DNA from 4 places in the Streptomyces sp. NPDC000983 genome. Region 3 is predicted to be linked to each of the others. Evidence: riboswitches for the same ligand, from Rfam matches in the RefSeq annotation. Region 3 holds a riboswitch; each other region holds the start of a gene.
The links. Region 3 has a riboswitch for cyclic di-AMP ahead of ABT296_RS12615 (M23 family metallopeptidase). Riboswitches for the same ligand answer to the same signal wherever they lie in the genome.
Positions count from the first base shown of each region.

Region 1 (4,017 bases), on a different contig from region 3:
CTGGAGCGCTCCACGTGCACCGCCGTGATCGCCCGCGCGCGCTCGCTGTCGCCGCGCGCGACCGCGTCCACGATCGCCCCGTGCTCGGCCCAGGCGTCCACCGGCCCGGCCGACGCCTCCACCGAGTACATCCAGGCGATCTTGTGCCGCAGCTGGGTCAGCACCGAGGTCAGCGCGGGGCTGCCGGAGGCCTGTGCGAGCGTCTCGTGGAACCAGCCGCCCAGGGAGCGCAGATCCTCGCTGTTGCCCCGCCTGGCCCGCTCCTGCCCCAGCCGCACCAGGCCGCGCAGCACCTTCAGATGGGCCTCGGTGCGCCGCTGGGCGGCCCGGGCGGCGCCGAGCGGCTCCAGCAGGGTGCGCATCTCCAGCAGGTCGGCGGCCTCCTGCTCGGTCGGTTCCGCGACGCACGCGCCCGCGTGCCGCCGGGTCACCACGAACCCCTCCGCCTCCAGCGTGCGCAGGGCCTCCCGGACGGGGACGCGCGAGACGCCGTAGCGGCGGGCCAGCAGTTCCTCGGTGAGCCGGCCGCCGCGCTCGTAGACACCGGCGACGATGTCGTCCCGGATCGCCGTGCATACCGAATGCGCCGGAACACGCATGACCGACCTCCGCTTTAATCCCCGTGAAACGTCGACGACTGACGTGTGTTCAGTGACTCTATTGCAATGAGCCGGAATTTCCGAAGGGGGGTCCGATTTCATGGATATTTTTTGGACAGCGATGTCCCCGAAACGCCGAAAACCCCGGCTCGGGGAGCCGGGGTCACGGGATGCGGGCGCGGGTGGCGTCAGACGTTCACACCGTGCGCGCGCAGATAGGCGACGGGGTCGAGGTCCGAGCCGTACTCCATGCTCGTACGGGCCTCGAAGTGCAGGTGCGCGCCGGTGACGTTGCCGGTGGCGCCGGAGAGGCCGATCTGCTGGCCGGGGGTGACGGACTGGCCGACCGAGACCCCGATGGACGACAGGTGACCGTACTGGGTGTACGTGCCGTCGTGCATCTTGATGACGATCTGGTTGCCGTACGCCCCGCCCCAGCCGGCCTCGACGACGGTGCCGGTGCCGACCGAGCGGACGGCGGTGCCGCTGGAGGCGTGGAAGTCGACGCCGGTGTGGCTGCCGGAGGACCAGACCGCTCCGCCGGCCTTGTAGCCGGTGGAGACGTAGGAGCCCGAGATCGGGGAGACGAAGGTGTTGAGGCGCTTGCGCTCGGCCTCGCGGGCGGCGCGCTCCTTGGCCGCCCGGGCCTCCTTGGCCGCCTCGGCGGCCCGCTCGCGCGCGGCCTCCTCGGCCTGCTGCCGGGCCTCCGCCTCGACGGCCGCCTGCTGCTGGGCGGCGGCCTGGGCGTCGATCTGCTCGGCGACCGAGTCGCCGATGGTGATCACCGGGGTGAGTCCGGTCTGTTCGGCGGCCGGTTCGGCGGCGAGCGCCGGAGCGGCCAGGGTGCCGACGACGCCGGTGGTGGCGAGCGCCGCCACTCCCGCCGCGCGGACGGTGGTGCGCTGCATCCGGCCGGGACGACGGTGCTTCCCGGTGGCGCGGGTGAACGCCATCAAGTAGGTGGTCCTTTCCTTCCCTCTCGCCTACCGGGTTAGCTGACGGGTTCGGAGCAGGAAGGTCTCCTACGGACCCCCTCGCGTGAGCGCGGGCGTCCGATTCACCCCAGGGACTGCGTGGGTCCCCGGCTCCCCTGGCTCGCGCCGTGGGGACTCGGCGATGACTGTCCGGTGCCGCGGTCGCGGCGCACTGCCTGACGGACAGCCCGGACGACGCTAAGCGGGGCGACTTTCAATCCTCAAACGGATCGGGGCTTTTGTAGCGCATGCCACAGGCCAGACAGGCAGCCTCTCCCTCAATTCGGACATAAAGGGGCCCTGGTGGCGCTTTCGTCACCAGGGCCCCACGCGCGCGTCGCCGCGCCTTCACATCCGAGGAGGTCCCTACTCGGCCGTCACGACGGTGACTTCACCGATGCCGAGCTCCTCGACGGCCTTCTTGATCTGGGCCGCGTCGCCGACCAGAACGGTCACCAGACGGTCCACCGGGAAGGCGTTGACGACCGCCGCGGTGGCCTCCACGGTGCCGGTCTCGGCGAGCCGGCGGTACAGCGTGGCCTGGAAGTCGTCGGGCAGGTGCTGCTCGACCTGGTCGGCCAGGGTGTTGGCCACGGAGGCGGCCGTCTCGAACTTCAGCGGCGCCACGCCGACGAGGTTCTGCACGGCGATGTCCCGCTCGGCGTCGGTGAGTCCGCCCTCGGCGAGCGTGCGCAGCACCGTCCACAGGTCCTGCAGGGCGGGTCCGGTGTTGGGCGTGTCGATGGAGCCGCTGATGGCGAGCATCGACGCCCCGGTGCCGTCCGGGGCGGAGCGCAGCACCTGCCCGAAGGCGCGCACGCCGTAGGTGTAGCCCTTCTCCTCGCGCAGGACGCGGTCGAGGCGGGAGGTGAGGGTGCCGCCGAGGCAGTACGTGCCGAGCACCTGCGCGGGCCACACCCCATCGTGCCGGTCGGGTCCGACGCGGCCGATCAGCAACTGCGTCTGGACGGCGCCGGGACGGTCCACGATGACGACGCGGCCGGTGTCGTCGGCGGTGACCGGGGGCACCGGACGCGGCTCGGCCGCGGAGCCGGTCCAGGAGCCGAGGGTGTCGTCGAGCAGCGCGTCGAGGTCGATGCCGGTGAGGTCGCCGACGACCACCGCGGTGGCCGTGGCGGGGCGGACGTGCCGCTCGTAGAAGGCGCGTACGGCCGCCGAGTCGATGGCCTCGACGGTCTCCTCGGTGCCCTGGCGCGGGCGGGACATGCGCGCGGTCGCCGGGAAGAGCTGCCGGGACAGCTCCTTGGCGGCGCGCCGGGAGGGGTTGGCCAGCTCGTGCGGGATCTCGTCGAGGCGGTTGCGCACCAGGCGTTCGACCTCGCTGTCGGCGAACGCGGGCGCCCTGAGGGCGTCGGCGACCAGGCCGAGCGCCTTGGGCAGCCGGGAGGCCGGCACTTCGAGGGAGATGCGCACACCGGGGTGGTCGGCGTGCGCGTCGAGGGTGGCGCCGCAGCGCTCCAGCTCGGCGGCGAACTCCTCGGCCGTGTGCTTGTCGGTGCCCTCGGAGAAGGCGCGCGCCATGATCGTGGCGACGCCGTCCAGACCGGCCGGCTCGGCGTCCAGGGGGGCGTCCAGCATCACCTCGACGGCGACGACCTGCTGGCCGGGGCGGTGGCAGCGCAGGACGGTCAGACCGTTGTCGAGGGTCCCGCGGGTGGGGGCGGGGAAGGCCCAGACCTTCGGCTCACCCGCCTGGGGCTGGGGATGGAAGTCCATGGGGGCGAGCTCGGTCACTTGGCCGTCTCCTCGTTGTCGTCGCTTGCTTCCACGGTGGCCGCGGACTCCACGTCCTCGGCGTCCGCGTCCGGCACGGTGTCGGTGGGGACGGTCGGCTCGTAGACGAGCACCGCGCGGTTGTCGGGGCGCAGACGGGCCTGGGCGACCTCCCGGACCTCCTCGGCCGTCACCTCCAGCACGCGTGTGACGGCGGTGAGGGCGAGCTGCGGGTCGCCGAACAGCACGGCGTAGCGGCAGAGTTCGTCGGCGCGGCCCGCGACGGTGCCGAGCCGGTCCAGCCACTCGCGCTCCAACTGGGCCTGGGCGCGCTCCATTTCCTCCGCCGTGGGGCCCTCCTCGGCGAACCGGGCGAGCTCCTCGTCGATGGCGGCCTCGATGACGGGCACCTCGACGTCGCCGGAGGTCTTCACGTCCAGCCAGCCCAGCGAGGGCGCCCCGGCCAGCCGCAGCAGGCCGAACCCGGCGGCCACGGCCGTACGGTCGCGGCGGACGAGGCGGTTGTAGAGGCGGGAGGACTCGCCGCCGCCGAGGACGGTCAGGGCGAGGTCGGCCGCGTCGCACGCGCGCGTGCCGTCGTGCGGGAGGCGGTAGGCGCCCATCAGCGCCCGCGCCGGGACCTCCTCCTCGACGACCTCGCGCAGCTGCTCGCCCATGGTCTCCGGCAGCGAGCCGTCGCGCGGGGCCGG
Region 1 is NZ_JBEPBM010000022.1:12,896-16,912, forward strand. It holds gene ABT296_RS24100 (GntR family transcriptional regulator) at 1-599, opposite strand, end outside; gene ABT296_RS24105 (M23 family metallopeptidase) at 788-1,552, opposite strand; cyclic di-AMP (ydaO/yuaA leader) riboswitch at 1,565-1,725, opposite strand; gene ABT296_RS24110 (M16 family metallopeptidase) at 1,940-3,328, opposite strand; gene ABT296_RS24115 (M16 family metallopeptidase) at 3,325-4,017, opposite strand, start outside.
Region 1: it holds a riboswitch for cyclic di-AMP, as region 3 does, so the genes downstream of both, ABT296_RS24105 (M23 family metallopeptidase) here and ABT296_RS12615 (M23 family metallopeptidase) in region 3, are expected to answer to the same signal.

Region 2 (4,017 bases), on a different contig from region 3:
CGGGGCCTCGGGTGAATCGAACGGTTCGAAGGGCTCAAAGGGCTCGAACGGCTCGACGGATTCGGCCGATTCGGTGAATGCCGATAAGTCGGGCAAGTCGAATAAGGCGAACAACTCGGACAAGGCTGCCGAATCGTCACAGACCTCGGAGGCCGAGGCGTCGGAGGGTTCGTCCGGTTCCTCCGGGAGCGCCTCCTCGGGTGTGACCGAGGGGCTGTTCACCGGAATCTCCGGGCTGGACAATTCGGACAACATCCTCTGGGTCGGCGGCAATTCCACCCTCATGGACACCGGTGCCGGCCGCCACCGCGGCCAGCCCGCGGACGAGGGCGGGGCGGAGCGGACGTACGTCGTCCGCGAGGGCGACACCCTCGGGAGCATCGCCGACTCCCTTGACCTCGACGGCGGATGGCGCGGGCTCTACGCCGACAACAGGTCCGCCATCGGCTCCGACCCCAGCCGTATCACTCCCGGTCAGACCCTTGAAGTAGGGGACGAATCGGTCGGAAACCAGGGCTAGTTCGCGTCACACTTCGCACCTGAATGTCCGCTTTGGTGAAAGTGTGGGATGAGTCTCAGAAGCCCTGATCGTCTTTGAAATTCCCCGGATCGCCTGCCTACGGTCGTGACCGCTCGCAGCAGCGGGCCCCGACCGCCGCACGCCGAATCCTGCCGGTGGCCGTACGGGAACAGTCGTCGCGTCATGCGCCGTAGGCAGGAGCGGGGGACCCAAGGTAAGCGCCGGGACCGGCGGTTGAGGAGACTCGACACCGGATCCGGCTTGGGGTGAAGCCGTGCGACCGACAGGCCGCGCGGCCGGGCAACTCAACCGGCCCGAACCCGACAGCTCACCTCGCAGGCGTCGGTGAGGGGATCGATCCATGCTGTTTTCCGGCAAGGGCAAGCACCGTCGTCCGTCCAAGGCCACTCGCGCCATCGCCATCGCCGGTGTGACCGGCGCGGCCGTCGCCGCCCCGCTCATGGTGGCCGGCAACGCCTCCGCCGCCACCGCCTCCGAGTGGGACGCCGTCGCCCAGTGCGAGTCCGGCGGCAACTGGTCCATCAACACGGGCAACGGTTACTACGGCGGCCTTCAGTTCTCCGCTTCCACCTGGGCCGCGTACGGCGGCACGCAGTACGCCTCCACCGCCGACCAGGCCAGCAAGGCGCAGCAGATCGAGATCGCCGAGAAGGTCCTCGCCGGTCAGGGCAAGGGTGCCTGGCCGAGCTGCGGCGTCGGCCTGTCGAGCGCCTCGTACAACGGCGGCTCGTCCACCGGCTCCACGGGCTCCACCGGCTCCACCGGCTCCACGGACAACGGCGGCTCCACCGGGACCTCCACGCGCTCCACCGAGCAGCAGTCCGCCTCGCGTTCGGCCGAGCGTCCGGCCGCCAAGACGACCCAGAAGGCCCAGAAGACGGTGACCACCCCGACCGGCAAGAAGGTCAAGAAGGGCGACGGCGAGTACAAGGTCGTCAAGGGCGACACCCTCAGCACCATCGCCGAGGAGCACGACGTCAAGGGCGGCTGGGCCAAGCTCTTCAAGCTGAACAAGGACATCGTCGCGGACGCCGACCTGATCTACCCCGGTCAGCAGCTCCACCTCAAGTGATCCCGTAGCCGAATCACAGGGTCCCCCCATCGGGGGCCTCCATACTGGAGGCCCCGTGGGGTCACCCCCCGTCCCCACGGGCCCCCGCCCCGGCGCGTTCCCCCGTACGCGCCGGGGCGGGGTTTTCTTGTCCCGTCGTTCACCCAGGCTTTGTTCCGACGGGAAACAATGGGTACCGTCTCTCCTTGTCCACGGGACGGTCGGTCGGCTGGCCTACGTCCCCGGGGCGGTTAGGCTCTAGTCGCAAGGCTCATGTGCCCCGCACTTCCAGCGTCACATCCCATGAAGGAGATGCTCGTGCCGTCCATCGACGTCGTCGTAGCCCGGGAAATCCTGGACTCCCGAGGCAACCCCACGGTCGAGGTCGAGGTCGGCCTCGACGACGGCAGCACGGGTCGTGCCGCCGTTCCGTCCGGTGCCTCCACCGGTGCCTTCGAGGCCATCGAGCTCCGTGACGGCGACCCCAACCGCTACCTCGGCAAGGGTGTCGAGAAAGCCGTCCTCGCCGTCATCGAGCAGATCGGCCCGGAGCTCGTCGGCTACGACGCCACCGAGCAGCGCCTGATCGACCAGGCGATGTTCGACCTGGACGCCACCGACAACAAGGGCTCGCTCGGCGCCAACGCCATCCTCGGCGTCTCCCTCGCCGTCGCCCACGCCGCCTCCGAGGCCAGCGACCTGCCGCTCTTCCGCTACCTGGGCGGCCCGAACGCGCACCTGCTGCCCGTTCCGATGATGAACATCCTGAACGGCGGCTCGCACGCCGACTCCAACGTGGACATCCAGGAGTTCATGATCGCCCCCATCGGCGCGGAGTCCTTCTCCGAGGCCCTGCGCTGGGGCGCCGAGGTCTACCACACCCTCAAGAAGGTGCTGAAGACCAAGGGCCTGTCCACCGGCCTCGGCGACGAGGGCGGCTTCGCCCCGAACCTGGAGTCCAACCGCGCCGCCCTGGACCTCATCATCGAGGCCATCAAGGAGGCCGGTTACACCCCCGGCGAGCAGATCGCCCTCGCCCTCGACGTGGCCGCGTCCGAGTTCTACAAGGACGGCGTCTACACCTTCGAGGGCAAGGAGCGCTCGGCGGCCGAGATGACCGAGTACTACGCCGACCTCGTCGCCGCGTACCCGCTCGTCTCCATCGAGGACCCGCTGTTCGAGGACGACTGGGCCGGCTGGAACACCATCACCGCCAAGCTCGGTGACAAGGTCCAGATCGTCGGCGACGACCTCTTCGTCACCAACCCCGAGCGCCTCGCCCGCGGTATCGAGGAGGGCTCCGCCAACGCCCTGCTCGTCAAGGTCAACCAGATCGGCTCGCTGACCGAGACCCTGGACGCCGTCGAGATGGCCCAGCGCAACGGCTTCAAGTGCATGATGTCCCACCGCTCCGGCGAGACCGAGGACGTCACCATCGCCGACCTCGCCGTCGCCGTGAACTGCGGTCAGATCAAGACCGGCGCCCCGGCCCGCTCGGACCGTGTCGCCAAGTACAACCAGCTGCTGCGCATCGAGGAGATCCTCGACGACGCCGCGGTGTACGCCGGCCGCTCGGCGTTCCCCCGGTTTCGCTCTGCGAACCAGTAAGCACGGAAAGGGCTGAGCCCGCCAAGGCCTAGCCAGTCGTACGTACGTCCCCGTACTCGGTCCCGTACCGTGTGCGGGGACGTACGCGCGTGGGTGAACGGGAGTGAGAGATGGCCGTCAAGGACCGGGACCGTTTCTCCACCGCGACCAGGATCCGCCTGCTCGGTGAGCAGACGGCGGCCCGCGTCTACCGTTCGCAGACCAGGCGCCAGGCCCGCCGTTCCCGCCTCACCGGCCGCGCCGCCCTGCTCGCCCTCGTCGTCTGCTCCCTCGTCGTGGCGCTCGCCTACCCGATAAGGCAGTACGTCGCCCAGCGCGCCGAGATCTCCGATCTGGAGCGGCAGAAGCGGCAGGCCCGGGAGCGGGTGGAGGAGCTGCGCGACCTCAAGGCGCGCTGGCAGGACGACGCCTACGCCGAGCAGCGGATCAGGGACCGGCTGCACTACGTGATGCCGGGGGAGACCGGGTTCGTCGTGGTCGATCCGGACGCGGCGAAGCAGGCGCGCACCGAGCTGGGCGCGGCCGACCGGCCCTGGTACGCGAACGTCTGGGACGGCGTCGACAAGTCCGACGCCGCGGACCGATAGAAGAGACGAAAGACTGTGATGGAAACGCCCCCGCCCACCACCCCGCGCACCGAGCCGACCGACGCCGACGTCGAGGCCTTCAAGCAGCAGCTCGGCCGGCCGCCGCGCGGGCTGCGCGCCATCGCGCACCGGTGCCCGTGCGGGCAGCCGGACGTGGTGGAGACGGCCCCGCGCCTGCCGGACGGCACGCCGTTCCCGACGCTGTACTACCTGACCTGCCCCAAGGCCGC
Region 2 is NZ_JBEPBM010000013.1:133,469-137,485, forward strand. It holds gene ABT296_RS17410 (transglycosylase family protein) at 1-520, shown strand, start outside; cyclic di-AMP (ydaO/yuaA leader) riboswitch at 697-877, shown strand; gene ABT296_RS17415 (transglycosylase family protein) at 882-1,613, shown strand; gene eno (phosphopyruvate hydratase) at 1,911-3,200, shown strand; gene ABT296_RS17425 (FtsB family cell division protein) at 3,311-3,787, shown strand; gene ABT296_RS17430 (DUF501 domain-containing protein) at 3,806-4,017, shown strand, end outside.
Region 2: it holds a riboswitch for cyclic di-AMP, as region 3 does, so the genes downstream of both, ABT296_RS17415 (transglycosylase family protein) here and ABT296_RS12615 (M23 family metallopeptidase) in region 3, are expected to answer to the same signal.

Region 3 (4,017 bases):
TGCGGATCTGGTGGAAGCTCGTCGCCCCGCTGTCGGCCGGGACGACGTACTTCCAGCGGCGGGTGAGGTCGGTGCCGTCGAAGTCCCAGGTCTGGAAGAGGATCCGGAAGGCACCCCGCCTGGCGCCGACGCGGGTGACGAGCTTGGTGACCAGGCTCGGGTGTTCGCCGTCGAGGTGGGCGATGCCGAAGTGGCCGCCGGAGGGGCCGTCCGCCGTGAAGTCGTCCGGGACTGGCTGCCGGGTGCGTTCGGCGCCGGTGAGGCCGTCGATCACGGAGACGAACTGGTCGGCGGGCGAGGCGGCGGTGACCCGGGAGCCGTCGGCGAAGGTGGTCCCGTCGGCCGTGTGCGCCAGTACCTCGGCCCGGCCGTCGCCGTCGAGGTCGTACACGGTCACGTTGTCGTCGTTGCGGTAGCCGCCGATGGCCGTGGAGCCGCTGATCGCGGCGGGCGCCGGATCGTTGGCGCCGTTGCCGCCGGCCTGGGTGTACGAGCCGGGCCCCTGGTCGACGCGCCACAGCCGTTCGCCGGTGAGCGTGTACGCCTCCAGCAGGTCGGGGCGGTCCCGGGTCTGCGAGAGCCGGGAGACGACGATCTCGTACCGCCCGTCGCCGTCGAGGTCACCGGGCCAGGCGTGCTGGACGGTGTACCCGGTGGCGGTGGCGAGGCGGATCTCGGCGTACCCCCGCGCGAGGTCGAGGGCGGCCCGGCCGGGCCGCTGCTCACGGCCCCGGACGACGGCCCGTACGGTGTACACGCCCTCGCCGGGCGTCCTGTCCAGGTACGTCGTGGAGCGGGTGACCGGTGCCCGGTTGAGGCGCCGGCCGTCCTTGTAGACGTTGAAGGAGACGGCGTCGCCGTGGCGCGCGTACTCCGTGCCCAGCAGCCGCCAACCGAGGAAGGTGCCCTCGTCGGTCGGGACGGCCACCAGGCCGCGGTCCAGGTTCTCGACGACGCGGCGCGGCGTGTGCTCGGCGGTGTGACCGGACGGCGCGGAGACCAGTCCGGCCAGCAGGGTCGCCGCGACGACGGTGACGGTTCTTCGGCGATGCACCGATACTCCCTTGGAAAGCGCTTGCAATCCTTGCGGGCATCACTCTGACCTCACCTTCCCCCGGATGTCGACGCCCTGGCCACCCGTGCCACACGACCGCAATGCGGCGATCATGAACGCGCAAGAACACCGAAGGCCGGACCCGGGGATCGGGGGTCCGGCCTTCGGCTGCGTGTCAGGCAGGTGGTGCGTGGCGGCCGCGTCAGCCGATGGAGACGCCCTTGGCCCGGAGGTAGGAGACCGGGTCCACGTCCGAGCCGTAGCTCGGGGTGGTGCGGATCTCGAAGTGCAGGTGCGGACCGGTGGAGTTGCCGGTGGAGCCGGAGAGGCCGACCTGCTGGCCCGCGGTCACGCTCTGGCCGCTGGAGACGGAGAGCGAGGACAGGTGGGCGTACTGGGCGTAGTGGCCGTCGGCGAGCTGGATGACGACCTGGTTGCCGTACGCGCCGGCCCAGCCGGCCGAGACGACGGTGCCCGCGCCCACGGCCTTCAGGGAGGTGCCGGTCGGGACGACGAAGTCGACGCCGGTGTGGTAGCCGCTGGACCACATGCTGCCCGCGACCTTGTACTGCGTGCCGACACCGGCGCCGGAGACCGGGGCGGAGAAGGCACTCGTGGAGGTCTGCGCGGCCTGCGTGGTGGCGGCCGTGGACTCGGCGGAGTTCGAGGAGTTGGAGGAGTTGGAGGAGTTCGAGGACTGCTCGGTCTGCTCGGCCTGCGGGGACCGCTCGGCCTGCGAGGACTTCGCGGAGTCGGCGGAGCCCGAGGAGGACTCGGCGGACGACTTGGCCGCGGACTTCTCGGCACCGCCCGTCGCGGCGGCCTTCGCGCCGATCGACAGCTTCAGGCCCGGGTGGATCAGGGACGGGTCGGAGCCGACGGCGTCACGGTTGTCCTGGTAGAGCTTCTCCCAGCCACCGCTGACGTCCTGCTCGTCGGCGATCTTCGAGAGATAGTCCCCGGAGACGACCGTGTAGGACTTCGTCGCGGTCTTGGCGGTCTTCTTCGCGGCCTTCTTCTCGACCGACTTCTTCTCCACCGACTGAACCGTCTGGACCGACTGGGCGGCCTTTTCCGAAACGGACTGGGACGGGGCCGCGTGCGCACCCGCGGCTCCGAGGAGCGGAAGGGCGAGCGCGGCGCCACCGGTACCGGCGACGGCGATCGAACGGGTCAGGCTCAGGGTCTTGGGACGACGGTGCTTACCCTTGGCGGGCATGGCGCATTCCTCTCCGGCGCCTGCGAGGTGAGCTGTCGGGTTCGGACTGGAGATGTCCGGCCGCGCGCTGGGCGCGACTTGACCCCGAGCCTGTTCCGGAGACCGGAGCAGGCGGTGATGCCTGTGGGTCCCCCGCTCCTGCCGGGTACGGGTGAGTGTGCGGACTCCGGGCGGTGGCAGGATTCGGCGTCCGCTCGGATTGGTGGCGAACGTAAGCGACCAAGACGCAAACGGACAAGCAGAAGGTTCCGCCCGAAGGCGCCCTTCTTGATCCCTTGGGAGAATTCGCCGTCACTTTCCGTGCAAGGGGCGGCCGCGCTTTCCGGTAAACACCCTTGAAAAGCACATGCATTACGTGAACATGACGGGCGACTCACCGTCACGGTTATGACGCTGCTCACTGACGCTGCTCCAGCCTCCCTTATTCCACAGCGAGTTGGAATGAAGGCAGCAATTCGGACAGAAGGCCCAGAAGCCCCAGAGAAGGAGAACCGTTACATCGGAGCCGCACTCCAAACTCGTGGCGAATCGCAGGGCTTTAGGCGCCCTTAGTCCGTTTTGCGACACTCCGGGGGCGGCCGGGCCCGATGTCGTATCGTCGGAGCGTGCCCGCCGGACACCGGAGTCGGCGGGACCGGTGGGAGGAGCCCAAGTGACGCAGCAGGTCCCGTCGACCGAGCCCGAGCTGGCCGGAGTTCGCAACTTCCGCGACGTGGGCGGACTGCCCACCGTCGACGGACGGCGGGTACGGCAGGGAGTGCTGTTCCGCAGCGGTCACCTCGCGCACGCGACCGCCCAGGACGCCGCCTTCCTCTCCGAGCTCGGCCTCCACACGATCTTCGACTTCCGCAACACGGCGGACCAGAAGCTGGAGGGCCCCGACATCGAGCTGCCGGGGGTGCGCAATGTGAACCTCCCGCTGAGCGACCCGGCCGACGGCGCCGAGTTCTGGAAGATGGTCCGCGACGGCGAGATCGAGCAGCTGCGGGAGATCCTGGACGACGGCAAGGCCGCGAACCGGATGATCGAGTCGTACCGCACGATCGTCAAGGAGCGCACCGCCGAGCACTCCCGGGTGCTGCACTCCCTCGCCGAGGACAGCGTCCCGGCCCTGATGCACTGCGCGGCCGGCAAGGACCGCGCCGGTCTGTCGGTGGCCGTCACCCTGCTCGCCGTGGGCGTGGAGCGCGAGGCGATCCTCGCCGACTACCTGGAGTCGAACGCCAAGCACCGCCGCTACAAGGTGCAGCGCAGCAACACGTACACGCCCGAGATCATGGAGCTGCTCAGCCCGCTGTTCGACGCCCGCGCCGAGTACCTGAACGCGGCCTTCGAGACGATCGAGGCGACCTGGGGCGATGTGGACACCTATCTGACGGACGGCCTGGCCGTCGCCCCCGAAACCCGCGAGCGGCTGCGGGAGCGACTGCTCGACTGAGGGCGCCGGCTACTGCTTGGCGCCCAGCTCGAAGAGCAGGTAGATGAAGGCGGCGAAGACGTGTCCGACCGCGATGTAGACGAACAGACGGACCCACAGCGCGCGCGGGAACTTCTCCTCCATGTCCTTCATGGCATGTCTCCAGGGTTCGGGCCCAGGCACAGGGCGGCCGTCGGGCTCTGCAGCAGGGTGTGGACGAAGAGCAGCTCAGCCCCGTCCGGGTCCGCGGCGGCGATCCGGTGCGGGGTGAGCGAGTCGAAGTGGGCGCTGTCGCCCGGCGCGAGCCGGTGCGTGGCGTCCCCGAGG
Region 3 is NZ_JBEPBM010000009.1:44,962-48,978, reverse strand. It holds gene ABT296_RS12620 (rhamnogalacturonan lyase family protein) at 1-1,054, opposite strand, end outside; gene ABT296_RS12615 (M23 family metallopeptidase) at 1,257-2,273, opposite strand; cyclic di-AMP (ydaO/yuaA leader) riboswitch at 2,278-2,437, opposite strand; gene ABT296_RS12610 (tyrosine-protein phosphatase) at 2,926-3,711, shown strand; gene ABT296_RS12605 (DUF6126 family protein) at 3,721-3,843, opposite strand; gene ABT296_RS12600 (helix-turn-helix domain-containing protein) at 3,840-4,017, opposite strand, start outside.

Region 4 (4,017 bases), on a different contig from region 3:
CCTGCTGAAGCCCGTACGGCGGCAGGCTGGTCCCATGGACGCACAGCTGCTCGCCTTCACCGGGGTCGCCGCTGGCATGGTCGCCATGCCCGGGGCCGACTTCACCGTCGTCGTACGCAACGCCCTGGTCTCGCGCCGGGCCGGGATCGCCTGCGCGCTCGGCATCGCGGGCGGACTGCTCCTGCACACGGCGCTGGCGGTCGCCGGCGTCGCCGCCGTGCTGACCGCGGTTCCGGCCCTGTTCCGCACGCTCCAGGTGCTGGGCGGCGGCTATGTGCTGTACCTCGGCGCGCGCACCCTGCTCGGGCTGCGCCGACCCCGGAGCGCAGAGGCCGGGGAAGTGCCAGGGGAAGCGCCCGCGCAGGCGGCCGGTGCCGCGCGTCCGCTGCGGCAGGGGTTCGTCACCAACGCCCTCAACCCCAAGGCGCCGATCACGTTCCTCAGCCTGCTGCCCCAGTTCGTGCCCGCGGGTGCCCCGGTGCTGCCCCGCACGCTCCTGCTGGCGCTGATCGTGGTGGTGCTGGCCCTGCTGTGGTTCCCGGCCGTCGCCCTGCTCGTGGACCGCCTCGGCCGGTGGCTGCGCAGGCCGCGGGCCGCCCGGCTCGTCGAGGGCGTCACCGGCACCGCGCTGACGGTCCTCGGCGCCGTCCTGCTGCTGGAGGCGGCGTTCTGAGGCCCCGTCGGGGCGGCGGCGAGTCAGGGACGCCGCCGCCCCTCGGGGCGCCGGGTCAGCTCACCCGGCCGTACCAGACGCTCCTGGTCCAGATCTTCTGCAGCCTCACCACGTCACCGGTCTTCGGGGAGTGCCAGAGCTTGCCCTTCCCGGCGTAGATGCCGACGTGGTAGATGTTCGACCCCGAGTGGAAGAACACGAGGTCACCCGCCTTGCGGCTGCCCGCGGAGATGTGGCGGGTCTTGTTGTACTGCTGGGCCGCGGTGCGGGGCAGCTTCTTGCCCGCCTTCTTGAACGCGTACAGCGTGAGCCCGGAGCAGTCGAAGCGGTGCGGTCCGGTGGCGCCCCACTTGTACGGGGAGCCCTTCTTGGAGGCCGCGACCTGGAGTGCCTTCGTCGCCGGGGTGGCCGCCTCCGCTTCGGCGGAGAGGCCGGGGGCCACGATCGAGCCGCCCATGGCGGCGATGGTGAGGGCCGAGGCCGTACCGGCCCGGACCATCAGCGACGGGACACGATTGAGCGCAGTCATGCGCAACCCTTCGTCAGCCGCCTGTGAAGGATGACCTGTCGGATTCGGGCTGGCGAAGTTGCCCGGCCGCGATGCGGCTTCACCCCAAGGGCTGCTCGACGCGAACCTCCGCGCCGGCGACCCGTCGTGCTCGGGTCCTCCACTCCTGCCGATCCACTCCTGTCGACCGGTCATCCGGGCGGCGGCAGGACTCGGCGTCCGCCCGGACCGCCCCGCCGCGGTGGCGGGGGCTTGTCGTCAGTCAGGGATCTTGGCTCACCGATGTCCGAAAATCCCAATGGAACCGGGGATTTGTGGTGTTAGTCACCACTCACCCGTTCGGGTGGACGGTGCTCCGTTCGAATGATCGTCGAGGTGGCTGAGGATGCCCGGACCAGGGACGGAACGCTCCATGAGGTGGTGAGACCACGTACTTCGCGCAACTCTGACGGGTCGACAAAAGGAGCCGCCCCTACGCTGAAAGGGGGTACCCCGTTTGGTCCGTTTCGGCTTCGGCCCGGACGCCCCGGCGCCGCGCCCCGACGGCCGGACACCGCTCACCTGCGTCAACTGTCCGAGCGCGGGGGAAGCGTGGCGCGAGCCGCGCCGCGCCGACCGTACGACCCGCGCGGCGCGCGCGCCGGTGAGGGGTGACCGAACGTCAGTTCCCGCCCCGGGGCGCCCTGCTCGCCCGCCTCGCCGCGCCCGGCCCCTGCGAAGGCTCGCGGAGGGGCCGGAGGCGCCCCGTTCCGGTCACGGCACGGTTAACGTGCACGAAACCCGCTCCAACTAGCCTCCCTCCACGCCACCAGGCACTTTGCCCGTGGCCGCGGCCGCCGGGCCCCGCACGGTCCGGAGCGAGGACTGTGAGGTGAGACGTGCAACTGACCCCGCACGAGCAGGAGAGGCTGCTGATCCATGTGGCGGCCGACGTCGCCGAGAAGCGCCGGGCCCGCGGGGTGAGGCTCAATCACCCCGAGGCGGTCGCCCTCATCACCTCGCACATCCTCGAAGGCGCGCGCGACGGCCGCACGGTCGCCGAGCTCATGGCCTCCGGACGCAAGCTGCTCACCCGCGACGACGTCATGGAGGGCATCCCGGAGATGATCCACGACGTCCAGGTCGAGGCCACCTTCCCCGACGGCACCAAGCTCGTCACCGTCCACGACCCGATCGTCTGAGGGGGCTGTCGATGATTCCCGGAGAGGTCCTCTTCGCGGACGGGCCCATTGTGTACAACGAAGGCCGTGAGATCACCCGGCTGACCGTGCTCAACGCCGCCGACCGCCCCGTCCAGGTCGGCTCCCACTACCACTTCGCCGAGGCCAACCCCGGACTGGAGTTCGACCGCGCCGCCGCCCGCGGCCGGCGGCTCAACATCGCCGCCGGCACCGCCGTGCGCTTCGAGCCCGGAATCCCCGTCGACGTCGAACTCGTCCCGCTGGCCGGCGCCCGCGTCGTGCCCGGACTGCGCGGGGAGACCGGAGGTGCCCTCGATGCCTGAGATCTCGCGTGCCGCCTACGCCGACCTGTTCGGCCCGACGACCGGCGACCGCATCCGGCTCGCCGACACCGACCTGCTCGTCGAGATCGAGGAGGACCGCTGCGGCGGCCCCGGACTCGCCGGGGACGAGGCCGTCTTCGGCGGCGGCAAGGTCATCCGGGAGTCCATGGGCCAGTCGCGCGCTACGCGCGCAGACGGCACCCCGGACACCGTCGTCACCGGAGTGGTGGTCATCGACCACTGGGGCGTCGTCAAGGCCGACGTCGGCATACGGGACGGCCGGATCACCGGAATCGGCAAGGCCGGCAACCCCGACACCATGGACGGGGTCCACCCGGACCTGGTCATCGGCCCCGAGACCGAGATCATCGCGGGCAACGGGCGCATCCTCACCGCCGGCGCCATCGACGCCCACGTCCACTTCATCTGCCCGCAGATCGCCGACGAGGCCCTGGCCTCCGGGATCACCACCCTGGTCGGCGGCGGCACCGGCCCCGCCGAGGGCTCCAAGGCGACCACCGTGACACCCGGGCCGTGGCACCTGGCGCGGATGCTGGAGGCGATGGAGGCGTACCCCCTCAACATCGGCTTCCTCGGCAAGGGCAACACCGTCTCGCACGAGGCGATGCTCTCGCAGATCCGCGGCGGCGCGATGGCGCTGAAGCTGCACGAGGACTGGGGCTCCACCCCCGCCGTCATCGACGCCTCGCTGACCGTCGCCGACCGGACCGGCATCCAGGTCGCCATCCACACGGACACCCTCAACGAGGCCGGATTCGTGGGCGACACGCTCGCCGCCATCGGCGGCCGGGGCATCCACGCCTACCACACCGAGGGTGCGGGCGGCGGGCACGCGCCGGACATCATGACCGTGGTCTCCGAGGCGCATGTGCTGCCCAGCTCCACCAACCCGACCCGGCCGTTCACCGTCAACACCGCCGAGGAACACCTCGACATGCTGATGGTCTGCCACCACCTCAACCCGGCGGTCCCCGAGGACCTGGCCTTCGCCGAGTCCCGCATCCGGCCCTCGACCATCGGCGCCGAGGACATCCTGCACGACCTCGGCGCCATCTCGATCATCTCCTCCGACTCGCAGGCCATGGGACGCGTCGGCGAGGTCGTCCTGCGGACCTGGCAGACCGCGCACGTCATGAAGCGCCGGCGCGGGGCGCTGCCGGGCGACGGCCGCGCCGACAACCACCGGGTCCGGCGCTACGTCGCCAAGTACACGATCAACCCGGCCCTCGCCCAGGGCATCGCCTCTCAGGTCGGCTCGGTGGAGACCGGGAAGCTCGCCGACCTGGTGCTGTGGGAGCCCGCGTTCTTCGG
Region 4 is NZ_JBEPBM010000016.1:118,195-122,211, forward strand. It holds gene ABT296_RS20185 (LysE family translocator) at 35-673, shown strand; gene ABT296_RS20190 (C40 family peptidase) at 729-1,202, opposite strand; cyclic di-AMP (ydaO/yuaA leader) riboswitch at 1,206-1,331, opposite strand; gene ABT296_RS20195 (urease subunit gamma) at 2,060-2,362, shown strand; gene ABT296_RS20200 (urease subunit beta) at 2,374-2,685, shown strand; gene ABT296_RS20205 (urease subunit alpha) at 2,678-4,017, shown strand, end outside.
Region 4: it holds a riboswitch for cyclic di-AMP, as region 3 does, so the genes downstream of both, ABT296_RS20190 (C40 family peptidase) here and ABT296_RS12615 (M23 family metallopeptidase) in region 3, are expected to answer to the same signal.